DNA from 3 places in the Faecalimonas umbilicata genome. Region 2 is predicted to be linked to each of the others. Evidence: predicted binding sites of a transcription regulator. Region 2 holds the regulator's gene; each other region holds the start of a gene.
What was found. The regulator Rex, encoded in region 2, represses fermentation and respiration genes when NADH is low (regulators of the CRP and FNR family bind a similar motif). The targets are predictions, from matches to a motif close to ATTGTTAANTANTTAACAAT.
Positions count from the first base shown of each region.

Region 1: ACGG81_RS09065 (iron-sulfur cluster assembly scaffold protein) is a predicted target of Rex. The motif match lies at 9,208-9,227, and genes of this name have one in related genera.
Region 3: ACGG81_RS03155 (NAD(P)-binding protein) is a predicted target of Rex. The motif match lies at 4,728-4,747, and genes of this name have one in related genera.

Region 1 covers NZ_AP031411.1:1,905,574-1,916,896, reverse strand. The annotation lists gene pheA (prephenate dehydratase) at 1-1,010, shown strand, start outside; gene ACGG81_RS09105 (DUF6612 family protein) at 1,175-2,599, shown strand; gene ACGG81_RS09100 (NFACT family protein) at 2,697-4,436, opposite strand; gene ACGG81_RS09095 (YicC/YloC family endoribonuclease) at 4,649-5,527, shown strand; gene gmk (guanylate kinase) at 5,582-6,217, shown strand; gene rpoZ (DNA-directed RNA polymerase subunit omega) at 6,219-6,464, shown strand; gene rimO (30S ribosomal protein S12 methylthiotransferase RimO) at 6,524-7,846, shown strand; gene pgsA (CDP-diacylglycerol--glycerol-3-phosphate 3-phosphatidyltransferase) at 7,846-8,397, shown strand; gene ACGG81_RS09070 (CinA family protein) at 8,586-9,071, shown strand; gene ACGG81_RS09065 (iron-sulfur cluster assembly scaffold protein) at 9,269-9,961, shown strand; gene ACGG81_RS09060 (GGGtGRT protein) at 10,006-11,016, shown strand.
Region 2 covers NZ_AP031411.1:1,615,620-1,626,942, forward strand. The annotation lists gene alr (alanine racemase) at 1-995, opposite strand, end outside; gene ACGG81_RS07710 (NAD(P)H-hydrate dehydratase) at 1,030-2,547, opposite strand; gene acpS (holo-ACP synthase) at 2,549-2,911, opposite strand; gene ACGG81_RS07720 (redox-sensing transcriptional repressor Rex) at 2,918-3,565, opposite strand; gene ACGG81_RS07725 (ABC-F family ATP-binding cassette domain-containing protein) at 3,767-5,683, shown strand; gene ACGG81_RS07730 (NADP-dependent isocitrate dehydrogenase) at 5,820-7,034, opposite strand; gene ACGG81_RS07735 (glycoside hydrolase family 2 TIM barrel-domain containing protein) at 7,290-9,557, opposite strand; gene ACGG81_RS07740 (HAD hydrolase-like protein) at 9,587-10,438, opposite strand; gene uxaC (glucuronate isomerase) at 10,448-11,323, opposite strand, start outside.
Region 3 covers NZ_AP031411.1:623,689-635,011, forward strand. The annotation lists gene ACGG81_RS03145 (ArsR/SmtB family transcription factor) at 1-815, shown strand, start outside; gene ACGG81_RS03150 ([FeFe] hydrogenase, group A) at 997-2,751, opposite strand; gene ACGG81_RS03155 (NAD(P)-binding protein) at 2,745-4,577, opposite strand; gene ACGG81_RS03160 (galactokinase) at 4,849-6,018, shown strand; gene galT (UDP-glucose--hexose-1-phosphate uridylyltransferase) at 6,069-7,556, shown strand; gene ACGG81_RS03170 (response regulator) at 7,676-9,283, shown strand; gene ACGG81_RS03175 (sensor histidine kinase) at 9,283-11,067, shown strand; gene ACGG81_RS03180 (sugar ABC transporter substrate-binding protein) at 11,064-11,323, shown strand, end outside.

The DNA.
Region 1 (11,323 bases), 290 kb from region 2:
AGAAAGTATATGACAAGGAGAGAGAGATGCAGAAGTTGGCGACACTCTCACAGATGGCATCCAATGAATTTAATCAGAGAGGAATCACCGAACTGTATGAACAGCTGATGGCAATGAGCAGAAAACTCCAGTATCAGATTCTGACAGAGCATGGAGTGATCGGGAAGACGGCATTTATTGGGATTGATTCCCTCGATAAGAAAGGTGCCAGACTTGTATTCCAGGGTGTGGAAGGGGCATACAGTCAGGCGGCGCTCCACAGCTATTTCGGGGAGGAGTGTGACAGCTTTCATGTGCAGACGTTCCGTGACGCGATGGAAACATTGGAGGATGGACTTGCGGATTATGCAGTACTTCCTATTGAAAATTCATCTGCAGGGGCTGTGAGTCAGGTATATGATTTACTTGTTGAATTTGAAAACCACATTGTAGGGGAAATTGTACTTCCAATCCGACATATGCTTGCAGGGCTTCCGGGAACAAAAATAGAAGAAATTGAGTGTGTATATTCTCATCCACAGGGGCTGATGCAAAGTGCCAGATTTTTAGATGAGCATCGGAACTGGCAGCAGATCAGTGTGGCAAATACAGCAATCGCAGCACAGAAAGTGCTAAAGGAGCAGAAGAAGACACAGGCAGCGGTATGCAGTGAGTATGCAGCAAAGATCCATCATCTGGAGATTCTGAAAGAGGGAATCAATGATAACAGTAATAATTCTACTCGCTTTATCATTGTCTCTAATCAGAAGGTATATTTGAAACAGGCGGGAAAGATCAGTATCTGCTTTGAGATACCACATGAGAGCGGGTCTTTGTATCACATCCTCTCTCATTTTATTTACAATAATCTGAATATGACAAAGATCGAATCAAGACCGATTGAAGGACGGACATGGGAATATAGGTTCTTTGTGGACTTTGAAGGAAATCTTAACGATGCCGCTGTAAAAAATGCCATCCGTGGTATCCGGGAAGAAGCGAGAAATCTCAAGATACTTGGAAACTATTAAGGTGAGAAGAGCTCAGAGGTGATATTTCCGGTGTTGATTTCTTTGTAAGATATCAAAAAAAGATATAAGTGCACAAAAAAATATAAAAATACAGAAAAAAAATATGGAAAATGCACAGTGAAAATGATATAATACCGATAAATCAACACAACGGAGGAAAGCCTATGAGAAAATGGAAAAAAGCAGGTACGATAGGATTGATTGTAGTAATGCTCTGTGTATCTGGAGCTGGATGTAAGAAGAAAGCAACCCCGGAACGTCTTTTTAAAGATATGGCCAAGAATGGTGAGACGATTGAGTCTATCTCGGGAAAGATGACTGCGAATATGGAATTTGCGGTAGAAGGTCAAAGTGTGGGGATGAAAATGGATTTTGATCTCGCATCGGTAGAAAAGTCAGAAGGATTCCAGATGGAAGGAAAGCTCTTGATGGATATTGCGGGCACAGAGGTTTCGATGGATATGTCGAATTATCAGGTAAAAGAAGATGATGGGCTGATGAGCTATACTTATGTGAATAACATGTGGACGAAATCACCTGTGGAAAGTGGAGAGGAAGAAACCACATTGAATGCGGGTATGGTGGAAGAATTGACAAAGCAGGCAAAGGCATTTACCTTATCAGAAGAACTCGTGACCGTAAATGGAAAAGAATGCTTTGAGCTTAAGGGAGATATCGGTGGTGAATTTGCAACAGATGTGTTGGGAGAAGATATGCTGGATGCTTTTGGAATGGGAGGAGCAGTATCGGAGGAAGAATTGAAAGAACTGGAGATCCCGTGTACTATCACTGTATATAAGAAAGAGATTCTTCCTGCAAGCATTTTTATTGATATGAAAGATGTACTCATGACAGCAATGGAAGAAAGCGGAGAGATGGAGATCCAGGAACTGAATCTGGAAATGACTTTTGATGAGTATAATAAAGTGAAAGAAATCAAACTTCCAAAAGAAGCAAAAGAAGAAGCCATAGATGCAGATGGAAGCATCGCTGGATTGCTGGGAGGAGAGATGGGAGAAGATCTCGAAGAGGATACAGAGGAAGAGGTTGAGAAGGAAGACACTGCAGATGTGGATGAGACAGAAAAGAAGGGAACCGTTTCCTGGGAATCCTTAGAGCTGAATGTGAGCGGAAAAACAGTGACACTTCCGTGTAAGGTTTCAGAATTAGAGGCAGCAGGCTTAAAGGTTGATGCCGAAGAGGTACCGGCAGATAAGATGGTGAAACCGGGGGAAACAGAATTTCCAATGTTGAAGGACAAAAATGGAAATCAGGTAGGCGTGTATTGTGAAAATACAGGAGATAAGGATGCAAAAGTGTCAGATTGCACTTTGACAGGGTTCTATATCACAAGCCGTGATGGAGAGGGCATTGTTGATATTGCACTTCCGGGAGATGTCCGCCTTGGCATGACAGAGGCTGAATTACTTGAAAAATACGGAGAGCCGAGAGAAAAATCAGAAGACACTAAGACTGGAATTCTCACCTACAGCTGGGACGATGAATTATTTACACGTTCTTTGGGAATTGAATTTGACAAAGATTCCAAGAAGATTATTAGTATTATGATCGATATCTGGGACTATTAATTAGAACTAGAACAAGAAGGAAATGAAAAAACTGTCGCATCAGAGGAAACCGATGCGGCAGTTTTGTTTTTTGAGCTTTTGAACATATGTAATTTAATCAGTCTTCCAGTTGCTTGATCTGTGAAATATCTGAGTCGATCATCAGTGAGTAGTTGGTATAATATACGACAAATCCAGGTTTTCCTCCCTTTGGTTTTTTGACATGTTTTTTTTCGATGTAATCGATCTCAATCTTTTCACTTCCGCGATTCTTCGAATAGTACGCGGCGAGTTTTCCGGCTTCCTCGAAGGTACGGTCCGGCAGTTCTTCTCCGTTTGTCTTTACAATGACGTGCGAGCCAGGGATTCCTTTGGCATGGAACCACCAGTCATTTCCAGAGGCAAAGTGGAAAGTAAGTTCTTCATTTTGAAGATTGTTTTTGCCGACATAAATATGATAGCCATCACTGGAGAGATAATGGAACGGCTTGCTTGTAATCTTTACTTTCTTTTTCGTAAATTTCCGGCGGATGTAGCCGGATTCGATCAATTCTTCTTTGATCTGTGTCAGATCATCTTCGCTGAGTGCAATATCGAGCGCATTGCTGACAGACTCTAGATAGGAAATATCATCTCTTGTCTCTTCGATCAGAGAAGTCAGTGCCTCGAAGGTCCGTTTTTGCTTATTGTATTTCTCAAAATATTTCAGTGCATTTTCCTGTGGCGTCTTTGTGCTGTCCAACGGAATTGTGATCATTTCATTTGTGTAATAATTCAGCGCTTCCAGCTTTTTCGCACCAGGCTCCAGATTGTAGCCATAGGTGTGGATCAGTTCCCCGTAGACCTTGAATTTTTCACGGTTTTCTGTGTCTCGGAGTTGTTTTGCCTGTAAGTCATATTTTTTGCGGTTCCGCTCCAGGGCAGTCTGCACGACACGGCGAAGGTCGACAGATTTCTGGCGGATGCGGGTCAGTGTATTCTTTTCTGCATAATAGTCTTCCAGCAGGCGTGAAATGGAGTCATATTCTTTTCTGATGTACTGGGAGAAGTGAGTCAGTGGAAGTGCACTGAATTCCTTCGGCTCTGCACCATGATAATAGATTGCCGGAGAAAAATGTCCGGCAGTCACTTCCTCAAAGTACAATGTAAACTGACGGTAAAGGTGTGTCAGGAGATCTTCGGAGAGCTCTCTTGGAGTGAGTGCAGAGTCAATTCCGGAGAGATAACAGATCTCTTCGGCGACGACAGGGCTGATGCCGGTAAAACTTGTATAGACTGCTTTGGCAAGCGGCATCGGTTTTTCGGTCAGTACCCGTTGAAATTCTGCAAAAGAGACCGAGAGAGGATCGGACTTTTCCATCGTATCCGGGATAAAATATGTGCGTCCCGGTAAAACTTCCCGGACAGAACTCATCTGGGAAGATACATGTTTGATACTGTCAATGATCGTTCCGTCCTCATTACAGAAAATGATATTGCTGTGTTTCCCCATGATCTCCACGATCAATTCTTTTTTACAGAGATCTCCAAGCTCGTCGAGATGTTCGATTTCAAAATGGATGATCCGTTCCAGTTTTGGCTGCCAGATTTTCGTAATGCGCCCGTTGTTAATATGTTTGCGAAGCAGCATACAGAAATTCGGGGCAGTCATTGGACTTGGTTTGTTTCCCTCTGTCAGATAGATTAGCGGCAGCGAAGCGCTGGCAGAGATACTGAGCCTGCGCTGTCCGCCGGGTGTCTTGATTGTCAGCAGTAATTCATCTGTCTCAGGCTGAGCGATTTTGTTGATTCTTCCATCGAGCAGATTTCTATTTAATTCGTGTACAATATTTGCGATTGTAATTCCATCAAAAGCCATATGTAATTCCTCTTTTCTTAAATGTGATCAGGTGTATGAAAACGAAAGATTCCATGGACACCGGCAGGCAGAATGGCTGCCTGGACATTTCTGTAATAGTATACCATGACTTTTGGATGAGGTAAAGAATTGCGATTGACGATAAAGAGTAAATCCATTATAATAAAGTCTAGCAAAAAAGACCGAAAGAAAAAGTAAAGAGGGCAGAAATTATGATAAAAAGTATGACGGGTTTTGGACGGTGTGAGATCGCAGAGTCAGAACGTAAATTTATTGTTGAGATGAAGGGGGTGAACCACCGGTATCTTGATGTAAATATCCGTATGCCGAAAAAGTTGAATTTCTTCGAGTCGGCAATCCGTACGCTTTTAAAGAAATATGTGCAGCGTGGGAAAGTAGATATTTTCATTACTTATGAAGATATGTCAGAAGGGCAGATTTCATTAAAATATAATGAATCTCTGGCAGCAGAATATCTGAGATATTTCCGGGAGATGTCAGAGAAGTTTTCGCTGGAAAATGATATTCGTGTATCAACACTCTCAAGATATCCGGAAGTGTTTACGATGGAAGAGCAGACCGTAGATGAAGAAGAGATCTGGAATGGGTTGAGCAAAGCATTGGAAGGAGCATGCCGCCAGTTTGTGGAGACGAGAAGTATGGAAGGGGAACATCTGAAGAAAGATTTGATTCAGAAATTAGATGGAATGCTCGAAAAAGTGACTTATATCGAAGAACATTCTCCGCAAATCGTTGCAGATTACCGTGCGAAGCTGGAAGCAAAGATGAAGGAACTGCTTACCGATACACAGATTGACGAAGGAAGAATTGCAGCAGAAGTTGTAATCTTTGCAGATAAGATTTGTACCGATGAGGAAGTTGTGCGCCTGAGAAGCCATATTGAACATATGAAGCAGACACTGGAAGAAGCCGAAGGAATCGGAAGAAAGCTGGATTTCATCGCGCAGGAGATGAACCGGGAGGCAAATACTATTCTGTCTAAGGCGAACAATCTGGAGATTTCAAATCGGGCGATCGATCTGAAGACCGAGATTGAGAAAGTAAGAGAACAGATTCAGAACATAGAGTAAAAAACAGAAGAAACAGCTATCAAATAGCGAACAGAGAATTGTGAGGAAGAACAGATGGAACAGAAGGGAATCTTAATTGTAGTTTCCGGATTTTCGGGAGCGGGCAAAGGAACATTGATGAAGGGACTTTTGGAAAAGTATGATAATTATGCACTTTCGATTTCTGCCACAACAAGAAAACCGCGCGAGGGAGAAGAGGAAGGAAAGGCGTATTTTTTCAAAGAAACTGAAGAATTTGAAAAAATGATTGCACAAGATGAACTTATAGAGTATGCTAGATATGTAAATAATTATTATGGCACACCGCGCGCATATGTCGAAGAACAGTTGGCGAAAGGGAAAGATGTCATTCTGGAAATTGAAATCCAAGGGGCATTGAAAGTGAAAGAGAAGTTCCCGGAGACACTGTTATTGTTCGTGACTCCGCCGAGTGCTGCTGTATTAAAGGAGCGGCTGGTAGGGCGCGGAACGGAGACAATGGAAGTAATCGAATCCCGCATGCAGAGAGCCGCAGAAGAAGCTGAGGGTATGGAGGCATACGACTATCTGATCGTCAATGATGATCTGGACACCTGTATCGAGGAGATGCATCAGATCATTCAGGGAGAGCACAGAAGAAGTTTTCGTAACCGACAGTTCATGGCTCAGATCAAAGAAGAATTAGATGAAAATTTGAAAGGAGAATCATAGAATGTTACATCCATCTTATACAGACTTAATGAAAGTCGTAAACCAGGACGTAGAAGAAGGGGCTACAAAGATTGTCAACAGCCGTTATTCTATTGTACTTGCAACAGCAAAGAGAGCAAGACAGATCATCGGAGGAGAGATGCCGCTTGTTCGTGCAAAAGACGGAGAAAAGCCGCTTTCTATCGCAATTGATGAGTTGAACAAAGGGAAAATCAAGATCATCGCAGAGGATGATTCTAACGAATAGAACCGCAGAGGCAGATGCATAGGTATCTGCCTTAATAAATATGTAGGAGAAAATAGCAGATGAATATATTATTTGTATCACTGGGATGTGATAAGAATCTGGTAGATACCGAGGTGATGCTGGGCATGCTGGCATCGAGAGGTTATCAGATGGTAGAAGATGAGAGTGAGGCAGACATTATCGTCATCAACACCTGCTGCTTTATTCACGATGCAAAGGAAGAGAGTATCCAGACGATTTTAGAGATGTCAGAATTGAAAAAAGAAGGCAGACTGAAGGCACTCATTGTGACCGGCTGTCTTGCTCAGCGTTACCAGCAGGAGATTATTGATGAGATTCCAGAAGTGGATGCAGTTCTTGGAACAACTTCTTACGATAAGATTTTAGATGCCGTAGATGAAGCGCTGGAAGGACATCATTATCTGAAAATGACAGATATAGATGCACTTCCGACAGTAGATAGTAAAAGGCTTGTGACAACAGGAGGACATTTCGCTTATCTGAAGATTGCAGAAGGGTGTGACAAACACTGTACATACTGTATTATCCCGAAGATCCGCGGAAATTTCCGCAGTGTTCCGATGGAACAGCTGGTTCGTGAGGCGGAAGAACTTGCGGAGCAGGGGGTAAAGGAATTGATTCTTGTGGCGCAGGAGACAACGCTTTACGGAAAGGATCTTTACGGAGAAAAATCACTTCATAAACTGTTGAAGGAATTATGTAAAATTGCGGGAATCCGTTGGATTCGTGTTTTATATTGTTATCCGGAGGAGATCACAGACGAATTGATCCAGGTAATGAAAGAGGAGAGCAAAATCTGCCATTATCTAGACCTGCCGATCCAACATGCAAGCGATGGCATTTTAAAGAGAATGGGACGCCGGACTTCCAAAGCACAGTTGATCGAGATCATTGAAAAATTAAGAAGAGAGATTCCGGATATTACACTGCGTACAACATTGATTACCGGATTTCCGGGAGAGACCGAAGAGCAGCATGAGGAATTGATGGATTTTGTAGATCAGATGGAGTTTGACAGGCTTGGCGTATTTACTTATTCTCCGGAGGAGGATACTCCGGCAGCAACGATGCCGGATCAGATTGAGGAGAGCGTCAAAGAGGACCGTCAGGCGGAACTGATGGAGCTTCAGCAGGATATCGCGTTTGAGCAGGCAGAAGATATGATCGGAAGAGAAGTGCTCGTGATGATCGAAGGAAAGATTGCCGATGAAAATGCATATGTTGGAAGAACTTACAAAGATGCACCGAATGTTGATGGATTGATCTTTGTAAATACCGATGAAGAGCTGATGTCCGGGGATTTTGCAAGAGTAAAAGTGACTGGGGCACTGGAATATGATTTGATAGGAGAGATAGTATAATGAATTTACCAAATAAGCTGACGGTTGTCCGTGTATTGATGATCCCGTTTTTTGTATGGTTCATGCTTCCGTCCCTCGGTGGAGAGATGGCGGCAAGTAAGTGGATCGCACTTGCGATTTTCTGTATTGCAAGTCTGACAGATCTTTTAGATGGAAAAATTGCGCGGAAATACAACCTTGTGACAAATTTCGGAAAATTTATGGATCCGCTGGCAGACAAACTGCTTGTCGGTGCGGCAATGATCTGTCTTGTAGAGATGGGAAGACTTCCGGCGTGGATCGTCATTGTGATTATCAGCCGTGAATTTATCATCAGTGGATTCCGCCTGATCGCTTCGGACAATGGAATTGTAATCGCGGCAAGTTACTGGGGCAAGTTTAAAACCGTGTTCCAGATGGCGATGATCATTGTATTGATCGCGGCATTTGAAGGAAGTGTATTCGCAGTAGTGGAACAGATTCTTATCTGGGTGTCATTGATCCTGACAATCGTATCTCTGGTAGATTATATTAGGAAGAATAAAGAAGTGCTGACACAGGGCGGCATGTAAGAAGATGGAAAGATTGTGCTGCCAAAAGGGCGGACAATCTTTCTTTTCGATTCAGGCAAAGAAAATCTAATATTGAGGAATGCCAAGATTCCGAAAGGGCGGAAAAGCATAGTTGTTTTCAGAGAGTTCTTTGTCAGTGCAAGGTTGATGAGGATGATTAGTTGTAGAGCAGAAAGAAGGAAAATAAAATGAGTCTGGAAGAAAGAATCGTAGAAAAACTGGAAAAGAGAGGTCTGTATCTGACCACCGCAGAGTCCTGCACGGCAGGGCTTTTGGCAGGGCGCATCATGAATGTGTCGGGGGCTTCGTCAGTCTATAAAGAGGGATATATCACTTATGCCAATGAATCGAAAGAAAAACTGCTGCATGTGCGGCATGAAACTTTGGAACAATATGGGGCGGTCAGCACACAGACGGCAGAGGAGATGGCAGAGGGCGCTGCAAAGGCAGCAGGAGCGGATGCGGCGCTCAGCGTGACCGGGATTGCAGGACCACTTGGCGGAACGAAAGAAAAGCCGGTAGGACTTGTCTATATCGGCTGTTATCTATGTGGAAGAACTGTCACAAAAGAGTGCAGATTTCATGGGACAAGGCAGGAAAACAGAAATGCATCGGTGGAGGAGGCGCTCAAACTTCTGGAAAAGCAGTTGGAAGAGGAGCCTTCGACAAAATAGTGGAAAAATTATTGTGAAAAGTGACAAGGAACGACAGTTTTTTTCATCTTTCCCACATGGGAGTGTCGAAATATGAAAAAAAGTGAAAAAGATATAGACGAAATCGGAAGTTTATGAGAAAATATAACATATATGTGATGTTAAAGTTATAACAATCATCATAAGTAAAATCATACATATTTGAAAGGAGTCTTAACATGATTTATTCACATGAAGTACAAACAATGTGTCCGGTAGCTCAGGGCGTTAATCACGGACCAGCTCCAATCCCAGAAGAAGCAAAATGGGTACAGGCAAAGGAAGTAAAAGATATTTCCGGATTAACACATGGTGTGGGCTGGTGTGCACCACAGCAGGGAGCCTGTAAGCTGACATTGAATGTAAAAGACGGTATTATTCAAGAAGCATTAGTAGAGACAATCGGATGTTCAGGAATGACTCACTCAGCAGCGATGGCTTCTGAGATCCTTCCGGGAAAGACAATTTTAGAAGCACTTAACACAGACTTAGTCTGTGATGCAATCAATACAGCTATGAGAGAACTTTTCTTACAGATCGTATACGGAAGAACTCAGAGTGCATTCTCAGAAGATGGACTTCCAGTAGGTGCTGGTCTTGAAGACTTAGGAAAAGGACTTCGTTCTCAGGTTGGTACAATGTACGGTACATTAGCAAAAGGTCCTCGTTATCTTGAAATGGCAGAAGGATATGTAACAGGTATCGCTTTAGATGCTGACAATGAAATCATTGGTTACCAATTCGTAAGCCTCGGAAAATTAACAGACTTTATCAAAAAAGGTGATGACCCTAACACAGCATGGGAAAAAGCAAAAGGACAGTATGGACGTGTGGATGATGCAGTGAAGATCATCGACCCAAGAGCTGAATAGTCTGCTTCGTTAGTAAATAGAGAAAAATCAGGAGGACGTAGAAAATGGCTTTATTTGAATCATATGAAAGACGTATTGACAAGATCAATAGCGTATTGAACAGCTATGGTATCGCTTCTATCGAAGAAGCTGAAAAAATTACAAAAGACGCTGGATTAAATGTTTACGATCAGGTAAAAGGAATTCAGCCGATCTGTTTTGAAAATGCATGCTGGGCTTACATCGTAGGTGCTGCAATCGCAATCAAAAAAGACTGCAGAAAAGCTGCTGACGCTGCTGCTGCAATCGGAGAAGGTCTTCAGGCTTTCTGTATCCCAGGTTCTGTTGCTGACCAGCGTAAAGTAGGTTTAGGACATGGTAACTTAGGAAAGATGTTACTGGAAGAAGATACAGATTGTTTCGCATTTCTTGCAGGACACGAATCTTTCGCAGCTGCTGAAGGTGCAATCGGTATCGCTGAGAAAGCAAACAAAGTTCGTAAGAAACCATTAAGAGTTATCTTAAATGGTCTTGGAAAAGATGCAGCACAGATCATCTCAAGAATCAACGGATTTACATACGTTGAGACAGAGATGGATTACCATACAGGAGAAGTAAAAGAAGTATTCAGAAAATCTTACTCTGACGGACTTCGTTCCAAAGTAAACTGCTACGGAGCAAATGACGTAACAGAAGGTGTTGCAATCATGCACAAAGAAGGTGTTGACGTATCTATTACAGGTAACTCAACAAACCCGACACGTTTCCAGCACCCAGTAGCAGGTACATACAAAAAAGAATGTATCGAACAAGGTAAGAAATATTTCTCAGTAGCTTCTGGTGGTGGTACAGGACGTACACTTCATCCAGATAACATGGCTGCTGGTCCTGCTTCTTACGGTATGACAGATACTATGGGACGTATGCACTCTGATGCTCAGTTTGCCGGATCTTCATCTGTTCCTGCACACGTAGAAATGATGGGACTGATCGGAGCAGGTAACAACCCAATGGTTGGTATGACAGTTGCTGTTGCTGTAAGTATTCAGGAAGCAGCTGAGAACGGAAAGTTCTAAGAAACAGCGTATTTTCAAGGATTGTTCAGTGTGGGCATCCAGTGAAAACCTTGTGAATCTTACTACATAATACACAAGTAATACACGGGTAATACACAAGGATATGCAGAGGTAATACACAAATTTAAATAAAAGAAAATGCTATACTGGGATAATTTCCGGCATAGCATTTTCTTTTTTAGTATTTAATTTTTCTGGATCAGGATAATATGCGGCTGCCATCCAAAAAGTTTCTAGATTATTTTACGAATCCCCAATCAACGGAGGAAATGCCGGTCATGGACCGGCATGTTATGAAAAAGAAAAA
Region 2 (11,323 bases):
CCAAATTTCACCTCTGGGATATCTGATACGTCCACCATGAACTGATCCATGCAGATTCTTCCGATAATTGGAGCTTTTTTACCGCGAATCAACACGTATCCGGTATCCGAAAGGCTTCTCGGATACCCATCACCATATCCGATCGGAATGGTCGCAATCCGCATCTGATGCTCTGACACAAAATCACCACCATAGCTTACCGGCGTCCCTGCCGGGATGTCTTTTACAAATGCAATATGGCTTTTCAAAGACAATGCCGGTTTTAACTGTACCTTTTCCTTATCGACTTCCTCCGAAGGATAGAGCCCATAAATTGCGATCCCGGCGCGTACCAGATTATAATCAGCCCTGCGAACATCTATAATTCCTGCACTGTTTGACGCATGAACATACGGGAAAATAACCCCTTCTTCTTCCAGTCTCTGTGTCATCCACTCAAACTTTTCCAATTGCATCATTGTAAACGTCTTATCTTCTTCGTCCGCTTTAGCGAAATGGGTAAAAACTCCCTCCAGCACTAAATTCGGAAGTTCTGCAATCTCCTTGATTTCTTCAATACTGCTTTCTTCGGCAGAAAATCCAAGTCTCGCCATCCCGGTATCCAGTTTGATATGTACATATGCCTGCTCCCCTTTTTCGACCGCCAGAGCTGAAATCGCCTCTGCCATCTCTTTTGTATAAACATTCATACGGATTTCATATTTCAACATCTCCCAATATTGATCTGGGAAAATACATCCCAACACCAAAATCGGCTTTTGAATCTCTGCCGCACGGAGCACAACCGCCTCATCTAATGTTGCCACGGCATATCCCCACACATAATCATATGATTCCAGCATCGATGCAACCTGCACAGCTCCATGCCCATATCCGTCTGTTTTGATCACAGCAACCATCTCAGTTCCTTCTTTGAGATTTTTTTTCATCTGTTCCATATTCCATGCTACTGCATCTAGATCTATCTTTGCATACACTCTGCTATAAGTTTTCATTTATCTGCCCCTTACTACTTTTTATTCTGTTCTTTTAACACTTTTCACGCAAAATCATCTCTGTGCTTTCCGCGGTCAGCACTTCTGCAATCCCATCAAGAATATCACTTGCCAGAACACTATAACTGCCTTTTTTCTTCTGTGCAGCATCTCCCGCCAAACCATGCAAAAACACCCCGAGTGTTCCCGCTTCATACGGCTCTATTTTCTGTGCAAGTAACCCCGTGATCATGCCGCCAAGGACATCACCGGCTCCCCCTTTTGCCATCGACTGATTGCCGGAAGTATTCACATATACTGGCCGTCCATCTCTTCCTACAAGTGTTCGTGCATCTTTCATCACACAGACAGACGGAATCGATCCGAGAAATTCCTGAAAATACCGAAAACGTTCTTCTTTTAATTCCTTCACGGAATGCCCGCATAGCCCTGCCATTTCTTTCATGTGGGGAGTCAATATACAATCCGGTGTCAATTTCTCAAAAAGTGCCCTGTCTTTTGACAAAATGTTCAATCCATCCGCATCGATCATGCACGGCTTTTTTACACAGCGAACGGTAGTTGAAAGAAGGTGCTGTGCGGTCTCACTCATCGAAAGTCCTGAACCGATTCCAACAACATCCGCCCATTCCAGCAGTTCCTTTAGCTTTTCTTCCTCATACCTTTCATATGTGGTAATGATCGCCTCCGGAAGCAGTTGCTGCAAGTTCGACTGATTCTCTTTTGCTGTATAAATCTGTACAAGTCCGGCACCTGTCAGATATGCCGCCTTTGCACTAAAGTAAGCAGCACCTGCCATTCCCGGACTTCCCACGATCAAAAGCACTTTCCCGTAGTTACCCTTGTGAGCATCCGGATCACGCGCAGGAAGCAGATTTTTCAAATCCGTCCTATCGTAAGTATAGCACACATCTCCCCTCTCATCATATACAGAAGGTTCAATTCCAATGGAGGCCGTCACAAGCTTTCCGACAAGCTTGCGCGCCATACCAAACAACATCCCAATCTTTTGAAATGCAAATGTGACTGTAAAATCTGCTGCGAATGCAATTCCCAGTACATCTCCGGTATCTGCCGAAAGTCCCGATGGAATGTCTACAGCGACTTTTATGGCATCCATCTGATTTAAGTTTTCAATCACATTATAATATGTCCCGGAAACCTGTCTTGATAATCCAATTCCAAAAATTGCATCCACGATCACCGTATAACAATCTTCTCCTACCCGTTCTTTTACAGGTACTCCATAGTGGACCGCGATCTGTTTCTGAAGCCTTGTCTCCTCTGTCATAGAAGATTCCTTCCCGACAAACCAGACATCCACAGCATATCCTTTTAGATGCAAAAGTCTTGCGACAGCAAAACCATCTCCTCCATTATTTCCGGAACCACAGACAACGAGCACCTTTTTTAAATCTAGTTGCTCAGACTCCATCATCTCCACAACAGAAAGTGCCGCCCGCTCCATCAGAACCATCGACGGCATGCCCATCTCTGTGATCGTCTTTTGGTCTCCCTGTTTCATCTGCGCTCCAGTCGGCAGATATCTCATATTATTCCCCCTCTCCCACTGCAAATGCAACAGCATAACAATCAGTATTCGTAATGGAAACATGTATTTTTACAATACCGGCAGATACTGCCGCCTCCTTTGCCCCTCGCAAAAGATTCACATAAGGTTTGCCTCTCTCATCCCGCAATACCTCGATATCTCCAGGACGAAATCCTGAAAATCCGGTTCCAAATACTTTCGCCACAGCCTCTTTGACTGCAAAATTGCCTGCTGCTTTGTCCATCTGCCCGCGAATCATCTCCTGTTCCCGCACGGAAAAACAACGCGTAAAAAAAGCCTGCTTTCCACACGCTTTCCTTACACGTTCTATTTCTATCATATCGGTTCCAACTCCAATGATCATCGTTTCTTATTCCTTTGCATTAAAGTAATTATAGCGATTTACATTGTAAGATAAACGCATTAAGCTTTCTGAAAGATGTACATTTTCCACAATAACATTCTTTGGAAGATTTAGATCAGTATGTGCAAAGTTCCAAATCGCCCTTACTCCGTTGTCTACAAGAAGTTCTGCCACTTCCACTGCTTTCGTCTTCGGAATCGTAAGTGCTGCAATCTCAATGTCATTGTTTTGTACAAACTCCGGAAGTTCTTCCATCATTCGAATCGGAACATCGCGAATCGTCATTCCTTTTAATGTTGGATTAATATCAAAAATTCCTTTCAGCAAAAACCCGCTTCTTTCAAATGCCGCATAATTTGCAAGCGCCTGTCCGAGATTTCCTGCACCGATGATCACAATATTATGTGTCTTATCGAGCCCTAAGATCTTACCAATCTCTGTGTATAAATATTTCACGTTGTATCCATAGCCCTGCTGGCCAAATCCACCAAAATTATTCAGATCTTGACGAATCTGGGAAGCGGTCACTTTCATTTTCTTGCTCAGGTCATTTGAGGAAATGCGTTCCACTCCATTTTCCAGAAGTTCGCCTAAATACCGATAGTATCTTGGCAAACGTCTGATGACCGCCTGAGAAATCTGTCTTTCTGTCACAAATGTTCACCATCCCCATTGTTTATTACATCTTATTATATAAAATTGTTCTAGTAAAGTCAAACTTTTCATTTCTTTTTAGTTGTATTTTCTTTGATATCCGCTATAATTGAAAAGAGAGTAAAGGAAGATTCTGGGGAAATGGTCACATTTTTTCAGCATGGAAATAACAACTCAACAATTGATTTAGGAGGAAACAACATGGTTTTAGCATGCCATAATCTAAAAAAAGCCTTTTTGGAGCAAGTGATTGTCAAAAATGGCTCTTTTCATATAGAAGAACACGAAAAAGCGGCGTTAGTTGGTTTAAATGGTGCCGGGAAATCAACCATCTTAAAAATGATCATGCGAGAGATTCCCGCTGATGATGGAGAAATCATCCTTGCCAAAGGGAAGACCATCGGATATCTTGCGCAGCATCAAGCGCTATTGTCCGGCAACACGATCTATCAGGAAGTAGAAAGCGCAAAAGCCGACCTGATTCAGATGGAGACACAACTTCGCCGCTTAGAAGAAGAAATGCAGAAAAAAAGCGGGGAAGGACTTGAGCAGCTTTTGCATACCTATCACAAATTAAGTGCAGCCTTTGAGCGGGCAGATGGATATGCCTACAAAAGCGAGATTATCGGCGTATTAAAAGGTCTTGGATTTGCAGAGACAGAGTTTGACAAATGTGTGGACAACCTCTCCGGAGGTCAAAAAACCCGAGTAGCTCTAGGAAAACTGCTTCTTACCAAACCTGATATTTTACTTCTTGATGAGCCTACGAACCACTTAGATCTGAATTCTATCGCATGGCTTGAGACTTACCTCTCAAATTATCCAGGTGCCGTACTTTTAGTCTCCCACGACCGCTATTTCATCAACCGCGTTGTAACAAAAGTCATTGAAATTGAATTTGGCGAGATTATGATGTTCAACGGCAATTATTCTGAATTTGCCGAGAAAAAGAAACTGATCCGGGAAGCGAAGTTAAAAGAATATCTGAATCAACAACAGGAAATCCGCCATCAAGAAGAAGTAATTCGAAAACTTCGTTCTTTCAATCGCGAAAAATCGATCCGCCGTGCAGAAAGCCGCGAAAAAATGCTTGAGAAAATGGATCGGATTGAAAAGCCATTGGAACATCATGCCGAATTGAAGCTTCATTTAGAACCGACCGTCGTCAGCGGAAATGATGTTCTTCGTGTAGAAGGGTTAGGAAAATCTTTTGGCACACACACGCTCTTTCAAAATATCAACTTTGAAATCAAGCGTGGAGAGCATGTTGCGGTCATCGGGGATAATGGAACCGGCAAGACAACCTTACTAAAAATTTTAAACGAAGTGATTCCTGCAGATCACGGAACCTTTACACTTGGTTCCAATGTCCATATCGGTTATTATGATCAGGAACATCATGTTCTGCACATGGAAAAGACTATTTTCGAAGAGATTTCTGACGACTATCCGTCACTGACAAATACCGAGATCCGTAACACTCTTGCCGCATTTCTCTTTACGGGAGAGGATGTCTTTAAACGGATCGGCGATCTCAGTGGTGGGGAAAGAGGACGGGTGTCTCTCGCGAAGCTGATGTTGTCGGAAGCTAATTTTTTGATTCTTGACGAGCCGACAAACCACTTGGATATTGCCTCAAAAGAAATCTTAGAACAAGCGCTTAACAACTACACTGGAACGGTTCTGTATGTTTCGCATGACCGTTATTTCATCAACCAAACTGCCACAAGGATTCTGGATCTCGTTAACCAAAGTTTTGTGAACTACATCGGAAACTATGATTATTATCTAGAAAAAAAGGAAGAGCTTACTGCCGCCTACACCGAATCTGCTGCGCAAACAGATGCTTCCTCTGAAGAAACAGCATCTGAATCGAAATTAGACTGGCAGGCGCAAAAGGAACTTCAGGCAAAAGAGCGGAAACGGCAGAATGATCTTAAAAAATTAGAAGAGAAAATTCAAAAACTGGAAGAGGCTTCCGCTAAACTCGATGAAGAGCTTGCAAAACCAGAGTATGCAATGAACTCAAAAAAGCTAATGGACATCACAAATGAAAAAGCCGAAATTGACACAAAACTATGGGATCTTTATGAACAATGGGAATCCCTCGCGGAATAAATAGTCGTCTGGTGTGCCATCCATCATGCTTACACTCCGCTCTTTCGGAAACGATTCATAAACAGACAAACGGAACGATTGCAACATACCTTTTTCTTGCAATCGTTCCATTTTTTATAAAACTGTATCTACTTCTCTATTTCTCACTGTATTGAGAAAGTTTCTCCGCGATTTCTTTAATAAACGCTTCGCTATTCAGCACGACTGGATTCGGAATCGATGTGATCATCGCAAGATCCTTCGTCATCTTTCCAGACTCGATCGTATCGAGCGTCGCCTGCTCCAGCTTTTCTGCAAATGCTGTCAGTTCTTTATTGCCATCCAGTTCTCCTCTCTTTTTCAACGCACCTGTCCATGCAAAGATAGTAGCTACCGAGTTTGTAGAAGTTTCTTCTCCTTTTAGGTGTTTATAGTAGTGGCGCTGTACTGTCCCATGTGCCGCCTCATACTCATAGTAACCATCCGGAGATACCAGCACGGAAGTCATCATGGCAAGAGATCCAAATGCGGAAGATACCATGTCACTCATCACATCACCATCATAATTTTTGCATGCCCAGATAAATCCTCCTTCCGATTTCATCACACGTGCCACAGCATCATCAATCAACGTGTAGAAATATGTAATACCTGCTTCCTGAAATTTTTCCTGATATTCTGTATCATAAATTTCCTGAAAAATGTCTTTGAACGTATGATCATATTTTTTTGAAATGGTATCTTTTGTAGCAAACCAGAGATCCTGCTTTGTATCCAGCGCATAGTTCATGCAACTTCTCGCAAAGCTTGTGATTGACTCGTCAGTGTTATGCATTCCCTGTATAATACCCGGTCCCGAAAAATCGTGGATCAGCTCTCGCATTTCAGTGCCATCTTCTCCAGTATAGACAAGTTCTGCCTTTCCAGCCCCCGGAATCTTCATCTCCACACCTTTGTACACATCTCCATAGGCATGTCTCGCCAGTGTGATCGGTTTCTTCCAGTTCCGAACACACGGCTCAATTCCTTTTACAACAATCGGCTGACGAAATACCGTTCCATCTAACATAGCTCGGATTGTCCCATTTGGACTTTTCCACATCTCTTTCAGATTGTACTCTTCCATTCTGGCAGCATTCGGTGTAATCGTCGCACACTTTACGGCAACCCCATATTTTTTTGTTGCATTTGCAGACTCTACTGTAACCCTGTCCTCCGTTTCATTACGGTATTCCAACCCCAGGTCATAATATTCTGTCTTCAAATCCACATAAGGCAAAATCAAATGCTCTTTGATCATCTGCCACAAAATCCTCGTCATCTCATCGCCATCCATCTCCACAAGCGGTGTCGTCATCTGAATTTTCTCCATAGTAAGTTCCTCCTTCCACAGCTCCATCCAAAACACTTGAGAAATATTCTGAATATCTTTTTGAATTTCAAATTATTCTAAATATTTTACATTTTAATACAGATTATGTCAATAATTATTTGCTCTTTTTCCTTTTGTTAGAAGATTTTTGTTTCATAGTATCTTAAAAATACTTTTATAGGCAAAAAACAAGGATGTTCATAGGAACACCCCTGTTTTGTCTATGTTTTCAATATAATTTCACAAAAACAATCGTTAGTCTTCTTTTTTGATTTTCTGAAGTTCCGTATTGATATATGCCATTACAGCCATCTTCTTTTCATCTCCACTGTTTGCACCCATATCCATTGCCGGACGGTCTCCCATAACTTCAAGCATCGATTTCTTAATATTAATTCCCATCGTACTGCTGAGACCATTTAACAGAACCTGGCATGCCTCTGTATTCTTTAAAATATCTTTCACAAGATCTTTCAAAGAAAAATATCCTTCTTTAAATTCCATCGGACGTACTACTGATAAATCTACATTGTCAAACCAGTTTGTTACACCTGCTACTTTATCATCTTCGCTTTCTTCAAAAATATAAGATGGATTTGCCTCTGCAACCTTTTCCAGAGTGATTGTATCCGTACAATTTCCGGCTTTTGCCACAATTGTTGTAAACCCTTCCTGTAACGGTACATTTTCAAATGTAAACACTTTATTTCCTGCCTGTTTCTCAATTACCCTTCCGCCGATAGAAAGTGTAACTTCCGGACAATTCGTGTAAACTTTGATTGTCACAGTGTCTGTTGTACGCTGTGCATAGCGCTTGCTGCAAATATGAACAAATTCTTCCTCTGTCCAATATGCCTTATACAGGTAAAATGCATCTTTGCGGATCAGACGATCAATTGTCATAAGACCTTTGTTGTTACGTCCTTTGACACCACCTTCATTTCTTGCATCACATCCAAAATCAAACATATTCCATACATGTGTTGCCCAAAGCCACGGACGTTCCTCAATGATTTTCGCCATATGCTCATGGTACACTGCCTGAAATTCTTCGCTGTAATCTCCGCCTTTTGGATTATCATTATGATATGTTGTAATTCCTTCGCATCCATATTCAGAAATTCCGATCGGTCTTTCTGGGTGCATCTCATGGAACGCATCCAGCCATGCCTCATTATCTTCCAGCTTTCCGCCATACCATCCGAAATAATGGTTATAACTTACCACATCGGTAATGTCATTTTGCTCATTTTCCATCGGAAGGTTGGACACTTGAGCCATCGTTGTCATCCTTGTATCATCCAGTTCATGGACAAGCGCATGTAGATCTTTCAGATTTTCTACCAGTCCCGGCACTTCTCCTCCAATCGTAATCTCATTTGAGATACCCCAAAAACAGATGGATGGATGATTAAAATTCTGGAAAATCAACTCTCTCATCTGGCTTCTGCAATTTTCGTGGGCATCCGGATCTGCGTTCATCGCTGAAATAAACGGAATCTCTGCCCAAATAATAAATCCTGCTTCGTCGCAAAGATCATAAAAATCCTGGCTGTGCTGATAATGTGCAAGGCGGATAGTATTTGCTCCCACTTCTTTGATCAACAGAATATCTTCGTAATGCTCCTCAAATGTCAATGCATTTCCAAGATCATATCTATCCTGATGTCTGGATACTCCGCGAAGCGGCATACTTTTTCCGTTTAAGAAAAATCCTTTTTGCGGATCCACTGTATATTCACGAATACCTATTCTCGTTTCAATTTCATCCAGTACTTCATTGTGTCGTACCAGTCTCGCAGAAACGGTATAAAGATATGGATCTTCGACTCCCTGCCACAGATGTGCATCAAGAAGCTCTACAGCTACCTGTGTCTCCTGTGTCGCCGGACGAACTGCAAATACTTTTGTCTCTCCATCTTCATCATAAATCTCAAACTCTACACGGTCACCTTCCAAAGGATTTGTCACATAAGAATGAATATCTACAAGCGCATTCTCTCCTTGGATTTTAGAGGAAACTTTGATACCCGGCGCTCCATAATAATCCAGGTCAAAGTGAGATTCATTTACAATCACGAGATTCACATCTCTGTACAGACCTCCATAAAATGTAAAGTCTGCCATCTGCGGATAAACATTTGATTTCGGTGCATTGTCCACGCATACGGCGATCAGATTTTCTCCGTTTTCATCTAATTGCTCCGTGATATCCGCACGGAAAATGCTGAATCCACCTTCATGACTGCACACTTTCTTTCCATTTACATAAGCCGCGCATACATTTGCTGCTGCCTGGAATTCCAGGTAAATGCGGCTATGCGGCTTCACTGTATATGGCCCTAATTCCTTTACATACCAGCAGGCTCCACGATAGTAGTCCGAACCCCCATCTTGCCCGTCATACTGGTTCCATGTATGTGGAAGATCGACTACTTCCCAACTTTCTTCGCACGCGGTTGGCAGTTCTTTCTGCTCTTTACTGAAATACCATCCTTCATTGATATTAATAATTTCTCTCACGTTGCTTCCTCCTTTTTCTTTCAAATGACTTATTCGGAAAGATTCTTCTGAAACTCCTTAATTCTTTCTTCTTGGTATTTTCCTGAATATGTTCCTGAAAGGAATTTTTCCAGTCCCTCTGACAGAAACCGCTCCCAGGAACTTTTTTCCTTTTTCACCAGAATCGGATAGTACAGCACTCCGTTGTCCTCCGCCGCTTTCTGGTCTCCCGGTGCATCACCAATCATCAGTACATGGTCTTTTTCATACCCTTTCTGTAAAAGCTGACCGATACAGTAAGCTTTTGTTCCTGCATCCTGCGCCAGCATAATGTCCGTATGCTCAATCAGGTTATGCCTTGTCCACTCTTCTCTGACTGCTCCTGCATTTGCAGAAGACACAATCGCTACATCTGCTGCAGCATGAGCAGCTGCAAGTCCTGCTTTCGCACCTTCAAATGGAAGATTTTCCTCTTCCGGAAGATTTTTAATTGCCACATTAACCCGCTCTGACCACTCCAGCGCCATCCGAAGTGACTTGCTCTCTTTCTGAGCAAGCACGTCCTCAATCGCACGGTTTGAAAGTTCTTTTGTTATTTCTGTCCAACGAAGAAATGTCTCCAGATCATCAATCTGCACATCATCGTAGGTTTCCTCTGCCTCTTTCAATGCGATCGCAAGTCCTTTGAACCGATTGATCCCTCTTGTCATTGTATAAAGATTTATTTCATTCCAACGTGCAAGAAGCTCTTGTTCGTGAGCATGGAGTCCCCAGACTTCGATCATACATGGGCCAAAACAGCGAAAATGCTTGATATCCATTGTATCCATTGCGCATCCGTCTGAATCGACGCAGATTAAAAAGTCATGTTTTCTTTCAAAAGAATCAAATATCGTTGACATCTATGCCTCCTAAAATCCGAAATACTCCATTGCGTTATTGTAACAAATATTTTCTACCATTTGTCCGAGGAATTCCATATCTGCCGGATATTCTCCATTCTCAACAAGATTTCCGATGTAGTTGCAGAGGATACGGCGGAAGTATTCGTGTCTTGGGAAAGAAAGGAAACTTCTTGAGTCTGTAAGCATTCCAACAAATGCAGACAGGAGACCAATCTGGCTCAATACGTCTAACTGTGCTTCCATACCGCGTTTCTGATCAAGGAACCACCATGCAGCACCAAACTGTACTTTTCCTTTGCAGGAACCATCCTGGAAGTTTCCAGCCATACTTGCAAGCATCTCATTATCTTTTGCATTCAGGCAGTAAAGGATTGTCTTTGGAAGTTCTGCATTGTAATCCATTGCATTTAAAAGTGCGCTTAATTCTTTTGCATAGCAGATATCATCGATAGAGTCAAATCCTGCATCCGGTCCTAACTTTTCAAACATTCTTGTAGAGTTGTTACGAACTGCTCCAATGTGAAGCTGCATTGTCCAATTTCTCTTGTGATAATGGCTTCCTAAAAATACAAGAACGTTTCCTTTAAATTTCTTGATCTCTTCTGCTGTCAGTTTCTCCCCTGCCAATGCTTTTTTAAAGATTGCATCTACTTCTTCTTCAGATGCTTTGATGTAGAGATTTTCATCTAATCCATGGTCGCTGACACGGCATCCAACTTCTGCAAAGTAGTTAATTCTCTCTTCCAGTGCTTTCTTTAATGTTTCGATGGAATCGATCTCATATCCTACAACTTCTGAAAGTTTTGCAATATATTCTGCAAAATCAGCTTTATCGATTCCAAGCGCTTTGTCCGGACGGAATGTCGGAAGTACCTGAATTTC
Region 3 (11,323 bases), 990 kb from region 2:
AAGAACAGGAACACAATGTCAATGAGCTGGCAGAACTTCTGGAACTTCCGGCTTCTTCGACGGCAATGCATGTCCGGGTGCTGGAGGAGGCAGGATTGATCGAGACGGAACTTCGAGCGGCAGTGCGTGGTTCTATGAAGATGTGCAGGAAAAGTGTCGACAGCCTTATGATTCAGCTTCGGAAGGAAAAGGATGAAAAGGTGGAGAAGATCAGTATGCCGATCGGAAATTATGTGGATTACCATGTGGAACCGACCTGTGGAATTGTATCGGGAGATGGACATATTGATATGGAAGATGAGCCGGCAGTATTTTACAACCCAAGAAGAGTAGAAGCAAAGCTTCTCTGGTTTGGGAATGGGTATCTGGAATATCGCTTTTCTAATGCTTCACTCAAGAAAAATACACTCCGTAAACTGGAAATTTCAGCGGAAGTATGCGCGGAGGATCATGAATATAATATGGACTATCCGTCCGATATCACCGTATGGGTCAATGAGATCGAAGCAGGCACTTACGAATGTCCAAGCGATTTTGGAGGAAGAAAGGGAAGACTGACACCGAACTGGTGGCCAGAGCAGAACACGCAGTATGGAGAACTCAAGACATGGTGTTTGAAAAAAGATGGAACATACCTCGATGGAAAGAAAGTGACGGAACATGGGCTGGCAGAATTTAAGCTGGAAGAGCAGGAATATATTTCAGTCAGGATTGGAGTCAAAGAAGATGCGGTACACAAAGGAGGCATGAACCTGTTTGGCAATGGATTTGGAGATTATCCGCAGGACATTGTCATGAAGATGTGGTTCTCGTAATTGCGGCAGAATAGATTTTACAAAATATGGAAAAAGAAATCCGAGAATAAAAAAACAGATATATCACAGAGAAAAAAAATCCTATGGATATATCTGTTTTTTGTTGGTCTTTGCTGAGACTGTTATACGGATTTTATCTAGCTTTTCTTTGCATCAATATCTCAGAAGCAAAGAAAGTTTTCTAGCGAGGTCGTTTTGGCATCTCCCACGCATTATGATCAGTATGAAGCAACAGATGTGCCTTGTGTGAGAGTGGTTTGCCCATAAAGTCTTCGTACAGTTTTAATACATCTTTGTTCTCATGTGAGAATCGGATATTTGCATTTTTATCGAGGAAGTACAGATTCTTTCCACGTTCAAGGGCGAGCTCCTGACCATCGTGGATCGGTTGTCCGCCGCCGCCGACACATCCGCCCGGACAGGCCATGACTTCTACAAAGTCATAGTGGACATCACCGCGCTCGATCATTTCAATCAGTTGTCTGGCATTGCCAAGTCCGCTGACAACAGCTGCTCTTACAACTGTATCACCGATTGGAATCTCTGCACAGACAGCACCGTGATTTAAGTTGTTGCTTCTGACAACAGAGAATGCATCGGCATCCGGGTTCTTTCCGGTTACGAGGAAGTATGCGGAGCGAAGCGCCGCTTCCATAACACCTCCGGTTGCCCCAAAAATGACTCCGGCGCCGGAACCATCCTGCATCAGCGTATCACAAGGGGCATCTACCAGAGTAGATGGTGCGATGTGAGCGGAGCGGATCATGCGCACTAGTTCACGGGTTGTCAAAACGATGTCAACATCATGGCCGGCATATTCTTCATAGAAGAGTTCCATATTGCGTTCGCCTTTCTTTGCAAGACAAGGCATGATCGATACCGTACAAATATTTTCCGGATCTACACCAATTGATTTCGCAAAGTATGTTTTCATGACCGCACCGAACATCTGCTGTGGAGATTTTGCGCTTGATAACTGCGGCACAAGGTGCGGATATTGGGATTTAATGAAACGGATCCATCCTGGGCAGCAGGAGGTGAACATCGGGCGGTCTTTGAGTTCGCCGTTCTGGAGCCGTTCTAAAAATTCTGCTCCTTCTTCCATGATCGTAAGGTCAGCAGAGAATGCTGTGTCAAATACATAGTCAAAACCGATCTTTCGAAGAGCGTCGACGATCTTTCCGACCGTTGCCTCTTCTCGTTTCATGCCGAGTGCTTCCCCCCAGGCTGCACGAACAGCAGGTGCGATCTGTACGACAGTGATTTTTTTCTTGTTGGCAAGTGCAGACCAGACTTTTTCAGTGTCGTCGCGTTCGCGAAGTGCACCTACCGGACAGTGGGTAATGCACTGACCACAGAGCGAACAGTCAGCATCTTCAATCTTACGATTCTTTGATACGTGTACAGTTGTGCGGGATCCGGTGCTTTCTACATCCCAGATATTCAAACTCTGGATCTTGTCACAGACTTGAATACAGCGCATACATTTGATGCATTTAGAAGAATCGCGGATCAATGGGAAATCTTTGTTCCACGGAGTCTGTTCCAATTCTTGTTGAAACGGCACTTCAAGAATGTTCAGGTCATTTGCGATTTTCTGGAGAGTACAGTTTCCGCTCTTTACGCAGGTTGCACAGCGGCAGTCATGCTGAGAGAGGATCAACTCTACTGTTTTTCGCCGGTTCATGCGAACTTTCGGACTGTTAGTGTAGATGACCATGCCCTCTTCTACTTTATTATTGCAGGAGATGATCAGTTTATCTTTGCCCTCCAGTTCGACTACGCATACACGGCAGGCGCCGATCTCGTTGATATCTTTTAAATAACATAATTTTGGAATCGGGATTCCATTATGTTCGGCTGCTTCCAGGATCGTTGTGCCGGCTGGCACAGTGATCGGTTTATTGTCGATTGTAAGATGTACAAGATTTACCATAATGTTTCTCGACCTCCTTTAAATATGCCGAAGCCGAAGTGATCACAGCGAAGGCAGCGAGATGCCTCCTGCTTTGCTTCTTGTTCGGTCATACAGATTTCTACCCCGTCAAAGTCGTGGATACGTTTACAGACTTCACGTTCTGTCATATTTACTCTTCCGCAAGGGGTTCTGTCATCCAGTCTTGGTTCCGGAATTTCTACATCAGCAGAAATGATATGGTGGAATCCAAGATATTCATCAATATTAGCTGCAACAACCTTTGCTGCTGCAATCGCTTTGATGACGGAGGCAGGACCAGTTGCACAGTCTCCACCGGCAAAAACGCCAGGGATGTTTTCGAATCCGGCATTTTTCTCGGACATGATCCGTCCACGCTGTACCGGGACACCAGCCTCTTCAAAGTGCTGGAATTCAATATCCTGACCAATCGCAACGATCAGTGTTGTACAAGGGATAAACTGATCTTCCTCGCCAGTCGGACGTACACTTGCACGACCATCTTTGATCTTACTGATCATCTGTGGTGTGACATAAAGTCCCTGTACATGACCATTTTCATCCGTGACAATGCGGGAAGGAGATTTCAGTGTCTGCACTTCGATTCCTTCTGCAACAGCGCCTTCGATCTCTTCCGGAAGGGCAGTCATATCAGCCACACGTCTCCGGTAGACGATGCTAACTTTTTTTGCGCCGAGACGGACAGCAGTGCGGACTGCATCCATGGATACATTTCCGCCTCCGATGACAGCTACTTCCTGACCGGTTAAGTCAGTAGGATTACCGTTTCCGACATCTCTTAAGAATTTTACAGCGGAGAGAACTCCTTCTGATTGTTCTCCGTCGATTCCAAGCTTCTTGTCTGTACTTGCACCGATTGTGATCAGGACAGCATCATATTGTTCGCGAAGGCTTTGTACAGTAATATCTTCGCCGATTCTAAGTCCGTGTTTCACTTCCACGCCTGTTTCCAGGATTGCCTCAATATCCTTATCAAGCTGCTCTTTCGGAAGACGGTAATTTGGGATTCCATAGCGGAGCATACCGCCAAGTTTTGGAAGCATCTCATAAACAGTCACCTGATGTCCCATCAGCTGAAGGAAGTAAGCACTGCTAAGTCCTCCAGGTCCGCCTCCTACGACAGCAACTTTCTTGCCGGTAGATTTGGCGCATTTCGGAGGTGGAACCTTTCCGGAAAAATCTGCGGCAACGCGCTTCAGTCCGCGGATATTGATGGAGTCGTCTACCATGTTGCGACGGCATCTGGCTTCGCAAGGATGTTCACAGATATATCCGCATGTAGTTGGAAATGGGTTGTCTTTGCGGATCAGTCGTACTGCATCTGCATAGCGGCCTTCTCCTACAAGTGCGATGTATCCAGGGATATCAACCTTTGCCGGACAGAGCGAAACACAAGGTACTGGTTGGTGGAACGTGCAGGTACAGCGTCCCTGACGGATATGTTCTTCGTAGTCTTCCCGGTAGCCGATAAGGCCTTTGTATACCATATGTGCGGCTTCATAGCCGATTGCACAGTCAGCAGAATCCATGATGGAAAGCGCAAGATCTTCCATCAGATCAAGTGTTTTCAGAGTTGCCTTTCCGTCAAGAACATCTGTGATCAGATTTTTAAGCTGTCCAAGTCCGATACGGCAAGGGACACACTTTCCACAAGTCTGTGCATGACAAAGTTCCAGAAATGCTCTGGATATGTCGACCGGACATAAGCCCGGAGGACTGGATTCGATCCTTCTCTCGAGGTCTTTGTAGAGACCTTCCACAACAAGCTGGGCCTTATCCGGAGTCGAAATCTCAAGTCTGCTCATAATATCACCTCTCATAAATATTTGTCGTTTTGAGTTTATAGAAAGCTTCTTCCATCGAAAAGAAAATTTATATAAAGCAAAAAAGACTCTCTTACAGCGATTGTAACTTATGCTGAATAAAAAAGCAATAAAAGTTAAAAGATAGTCAAAATTGTTAATAAACAGACAAGAGCAACAAAAAATCCTTTGACACGCCTGCGATCTATGATATAATAAACAGAGAAAGTGTTTTAAAACAAGAATATTAAAACAAAAGAAAGGAAAAAGAAGAATGACGGCAAAATTAGTGGAGAAATTTCAGGAACTTTTTGGCGCGGAAGGAGATATCCGCACTTACTTTGCACCTGGGCGCGTGAATTTGATCGGAGAACATACAGATTACAATGGGGGACACGTGTTTCCATGTGCACTGACACTTGGAACATATGGGATTGCAAGGAAGAGAGAAGATAATAAGCTTCGGTTTTACTCAGTAAATTTTGAACGGCTTGGAGTGATTGAATCATCTCTGGAGGATCTGAAACCATACAAAGCTGCAGAGTGGACGAACTATCCAAAGGGAGTGATGTGGGCATTTGAGGAGAGAGGATACAAATTGCCGAACGGACTGGATATTTTATTATATGGAAATATTCCAAACGGTTCCGGATTGTCTTCTTCTGCTTCCTTAGAAGTGTTGACGGGCGTGATTTTAAAAGATATGTTTGGATTTGATGTCTCTATGACAGATATTGCTCTGATCGGACAGTTTTCAGAGAATAATTTTAATGGATGCAATTGCGGAATCATGGATCAGTTTGCGAGTGCGATGGGAAAGAAGGACAATGCGATTTTCCTTGATACGAATACACTTCAGTATGAATATGCACCGGTTGTTCTGGAAGATGCGAAGATTGTTATCATCAACAGCAAAGTAAAACATAGTCTTGTAGATTCTGCTTACAATGACAGAAGAAACGAGTGCGAGACGGCGTTGAAGGAATTGCAGGAAGTGGTTGCTGTGCAGACATTGGGAGATTTGACAGAGGAAGCATTTGAGAAGCATAAAGATGCAATCAAGAGCGAAATCAGACAGAAGAGAGCAAGACATGCTGTTTATGAAAATCAGAGAACGATCCGTGCGGTGGAAGCTCTGAAAGAAAATCGAATTGAAGAATTTGGAAAACTGATGAACGAGTCACACAGATCACTGAGAGATGACTATGAAGTTTCTTGTAAAGAGATCGATATTCTCGTGGATCTTGCATGGGAAACAGAAGGTGTGATCGGATCTCGTATTACAGGAGGCGGATTCGGCGGATGTACGGTCAGCATTGTGAAAAACGATGCAGTAGATGGATTTATTAAAAACATCGGAGAGCAGTATCTTGCAAAAGTCGGACATGAGGCAGAATTTTATGTAGTAGACATCGGAGACGGTGCAAGAGTGCTGAATGGATAAGCCTGATTGAAAAGCGGACAGGAAATAGGATGAGTTTTAGGAGAGAAAATATGTTATCAGAAAATATTAAAAGATTAGTACAGTATGGGATCGATGCAGGATTGACACCGGAGTGCGAGCGAATCTACACAACAAATCTTCTGCTGGAATTATTTCATGAAGATGACTATGAAGAAGTAGAAGTAAACGGGGAAAAAGAGTTAGAAGAGATCTTAGGGGAACTGTTGGATGAGGCGTGCAGTCGTGGAATCATCGAGAACAGTGTAGTATATAGGGATCTGTTCGATACGAAGATGATGAACTGCCTGATGCCTCGTCCGGTGCAGGTGCAGGAGACTTTCTGGAAGAAATATGAGGAATCTCCGGAAGCTGCCACAGATTATTACTATAAGCTGAGCCAGGACAGCGATTACATCCGTCGTTACCGGGTAAAGAAAGATTGGAAATGGACGGTGGACAGCCCATATGGTGAGATTGATATTACGATCAACTTGTCAAAACCGGAGAAAGATCCAAAGGCGATCGCAGCGGCAAAAAATGCGAAAGCAAGCAGTTATCCAAAATGTCTGCTCTGTGTGGAAAATGAAGGATATGCAGGAAGAGTCAATCATCCGGCGAGGGAAAATCATAGAATCATGCCGATCACAGTCAATGACAGTGCATGGGGATTCCAGTATTCTCCATACGTATACTACAACGAACACTGTATCGTATTTAATGGAAAACACACACCGATGAAGATCGAGAAGGAAACATTTATGAAATTATTTGATTTCGTAAAATTATTCCCGCACTATTTCCTTGGATCCAATGCAGATCTTCCAATCGTAGGAGGATCGATTTTAAGCCACGATCATTTTCAGGGAGGACATTACACATTTGCGATGGCGAAAGCTCCAATCGAAAAACATTTTGAAGTAAAAGGATTTGAAGATGTGGAGAGTGGAATCGTAAAATGGCCACTGTCAGTGATCCGTTTAAGAAGCAAGGATGAGAAGCGGCTGATCGAACTGGGAACACATATCCTTGATGCATGGAGAGGCTATACAGACGAAGAAGCGTTCGTATTTGCAGAGACAGATGGAGAACCACATAATACGATCACACCGATTGCAAGAAAGGTCGGGGAGATCTATGAACTGGATCTGACACTCCGCAACAATATTACTACAGAGGAACATCCGCTGGGGCTGTATCATCCACATGCCGAGTATCACAATATTAAAAAAGAAAATATCGGATTGATCGAAGTAATGGGACTGGCAGTATTGCCGTCCAGATTGAAACAAGAACTGGAGACACTTGCAGAGTACATTGTAGAGGGCAAGGACATTTCTGAAAATGAAATGATCGAGAAACATACAAAATGGGTAGAGAAATTCCTGCCGAAGTATGATACAATTACAAAAGAGAATGTAATGGACATTTTAAAAGAAGAAGTCGGAATTGTCTTTACAAAAGTATTAGAAGATGCAGGTGTTTACAAATGTACAGAAGAAGGAAGAACAGCGTTTGCAAGATTCCTGAACACATTATAAGAAATAGAAGGCAGGCTGCATGTCAAAGATGCAGTCTGTTTTTTTCTGGAAAAAATCATTGAAAGCACCAGGCAGAGAACCTATGCAAAATGTGAATGGCAGACAGAAGGAGAGGAAATATGCCGTATAAAATTATGCTGGTAGATGATGAGGAAGAAGTCCGCACAAGCATTATCCGTAAGATGGCTTGGGAAGCACTGGGATTTCATGTAGTGGGAGATGCAGAGAATGGGGAAGACGCACTTGAGAAGATACATATTCTTGATCCGGATGTGATTATCACGGATATTCACATGCCATATATGGATGGACTTCAGCTTGCAGAGACAGTGAAAGAAAAATATCCGGGGAAGGAGGTTGTCATTTTTTCTGGATACAATGATTTTGAATATGCGAAGCAGGCGATGAAGTGCGGAGTGACAGAGTACATTTTAAAACCGGTAAACAGTGAGGAATTAGGGGAGATTCTTCAGCGGATCCGCGAGAAAAGAGACAAGTATCTTGAGCAGCAGAGAGACATCCGGATTTTAAGAGAGAATTATCGGAAGAATTTTCCGATTTTAAAAGAAAAGTTTTTAAATGACTGGATGGAAGAAAAAATCGTCAAGGAAGAGTTCTATGAGAAGCTGGAGGAATATGTTCCGGAGATTCGGGATTCTGATAGGTGGATCGTTGCGATGTTTTGTATTGAACAGGAAGAAACCGTAGAGGGAGGTGCAGTGGTAGAGGAAAAAGAATTGCACCAGGTGTCAGTGGAAAAAGTAATCGATGAATATTTGACAGAAAAGTACCCATTTGCACGATTTATCTGTGAGAAGGAGATTGGAGTAGTGATTGCGCTTTCGCAGGAGCAGACGGTTAACGAACTGCTCGGCGTGTTTGACCAGATTCAAAAAGTATGCAGACAAGTGTTTGGACTTCAGATTTCCATCGGAGTCGGAAGCAGGAAACAGTGGATCAGACAGGTGCCGCAATCGTTTATGGAAGCAAAAGAGGCAAGTGGATACCGGGCAGTTCCGGATATGGGAAGTGTGATCTATATTCGAGATGTGGAGCCAAAGAAGACAGAGACACTGATTTTTGAGGAGCAGGAGAAAAATGCACTGATCCATGCTGTCAAATTTGAACAGGAAGAGGAGATTGCGTGTGAACTTACGAAGATTATCGGTCGGATTGCAGATGGGAAGATTTACTCCAGGCAATGTAAGAGCTATGTCATCAGTGTATTGAATAGTATTTTGCAGGTTGTATGGAGCAATGAACTGGAAGAACAGAGGATTTTTGAATATGGCACAGACTGCTATGAACAGGTGCTGCATATGAAGACGACAGAGGAAGTAGAGCAGTTTCTTCTGAAACTTTGCTGTGAGATCCATACGCAGCTCGTGCAGAGAAGAGAAAATATGACGATTGATATCATTAAGGAGGCAAAAGAGTACATCCAGGAGAATTATGCCAATCCAGAACTGTCTGTTGAGATGTTGTGCAGTAGTCTGCATCTGAGTCCATCTTATTTTTCTACTGTATTTAAGAAGGAAACCGGACAAAATTATGTTGCCTATCTGACGGATGTACGGTTAAATAAAGCGGTGGAATTGTTGAATCATACAGATGACAAGACGTATATCATTGCTGCGAAAGTCGGATATCCGGAGCCCAATTATTTCAGTTATGTCTTTAAAAAGAAATTTGGTGTATCACCAAGCAAATACAAAGGAAAATCATAATGAATAGAAAATTTTATCAGAAGTGGAACGCATTTTATTCAAAAGTCAGCCTGCGCTATGTGATCTGGGGGGCATTTACACTCACAGCGCTTCTCGGTGCGGTGCTGATGGGGACTTCTTTTTATAACCGATTTTCGCTTCAGCTTCAGGGAATTGTCGAAAAGCAGAATCGGGCGCTGATTGAACAGGTCAATAATACGTTGACATCAGAACTGCGGAATATTATGAGAATTTCAGATTCTCTTTACTTTTCGGTTTTGAAGTCTGAGGAAAATGTTCCGGTGGAAGAGGGCTTTGCGCTTTTGTACGATACGAACAAGTCGTCTATCCAGAACATTGCCCTGTTTTCCAAAGAAGGGGACTTACTTGTTTCCGCACCGGCAGCAAAATTAAAGCCTGGGGTAGATGTGACGAAGGAAGCGTGGTTTCAGAATGCAGTGACACAGACAGAAAATCAGCATTTTTCCAGGCCGCATGTACAGAATTTGTTTGTCAACAGCAAGGGGAATTATGCACATGTACTGACGTTGAGCAGGATGGTGCAGGTGCCTGATGCCTATGAGGTGCAGGATGGTGTACTTTTGATCGATCTGAAATACGAACAGCTGGAGAGTATTTTCAAAAATATTTCCCTTGGGGAAGAAGGGTATATTTATCTGGTAGACGGAGCGGGGAATTTAATTTATCATCCGCAGCAGCAGTTGATCCTAGATGGGATTGAGCAGGAAAATCATGAGAAAGCATCTGCATACAAAGACGGGGTTCATGATGAGGTGTTTGAGGGACAGCATCGGAAGGTGACGATCAAGTCTGTCGGATATACAGGATGGAAAATTGTTGGGGTGGTTTCTGATAAGGCGGCACAGCTTTCCACAGTGAAAAATATTATTTTCCTGATCGCGCTTGTCATGTCTTTTATGTTAATCTTGTCAATTATCAACTCTTATATATCAAAGAAAGTGACAATCCCGATCGAGCATCTGGAAGGCGCTGTGAAGCGGATTGCGGAGGGGGATCTGGAAACAACGATCGAGGAGCGCGGAGCATATGAAATCAGTCATCTGGGACGTTCGATTCGCAAGATGAAAGTGCGGATCAAGAAATTGATGGAAGATATTGTGAGGGAGCAGGAGATTCAGAGAAAGAACGAACTGGATACGCTTCAGTCACAGATCAATCCACATTTTCTTTATAACACACTGGATATTGTCGTGTGGATGGTCGAGAATGAGAAACCACAGGATGCAGTACGCGCACTGACGGCTCTTGCACGTTTTTTTCGAATTGGATTGAGCAAAGGGAAGACGGTCATTACAGTCCGAGATGAGATCGAACATGTAAAAAATTACCTGACGATTCAGAAGATGCGTTATAAAAATAAGTTTGAATATTACTTTGAGGTGGAGGAGGAAATCCTTGAGCTATCTACGCTGAAGTTGATCCTGCAGCCGATTGTAGAAAATGCAGTTGCTTATGGAATGGAGTTTCAAGATGGGGATGGAGAAGTTTTTATCAAAGCATATTTGAAAGAAGAAAAGTTGATTTTTCAAGTTGTGGATAATGGTCCGGGAATTATGCCGGAGCGTCTGGAAGAGATTCGCGCGGGGAAAGTTGTCTCTTCGAAGAAAGGTTCGGGGATCGGTATGCGAAATGTCGGAGAGCGGATCCAGCTTGCATATGGAAAAGAATATGGAATCCAAATTGAGTCGGAGCCGGACGAAGGCACTTGTATTACATTGACGCAGCCTAAAATAGCGTATGGGCAGGAGGGAGAATTGCTGTGAAGAAAGCAGAAAAAATAGGAATTATCGCGGCGCTCTGTGGAATTATCCTTCTATTTTTAATTGCATCCACAGATTTTGTGTTGGAAGAGAACAGAAAAGAAGTGTATACCATCGCATTTGTGACTGACGGAAGTGCAGATGACCGCTTTCAATCCCTCCGGAAGGGTATGGAGAAGGCTGCGAAGAAGTGGAATGTAGATCTAGTTGTGGATGCACCATATCTCAGTGGAAATGCTGCAGAGCAGGAGGCTGCGAT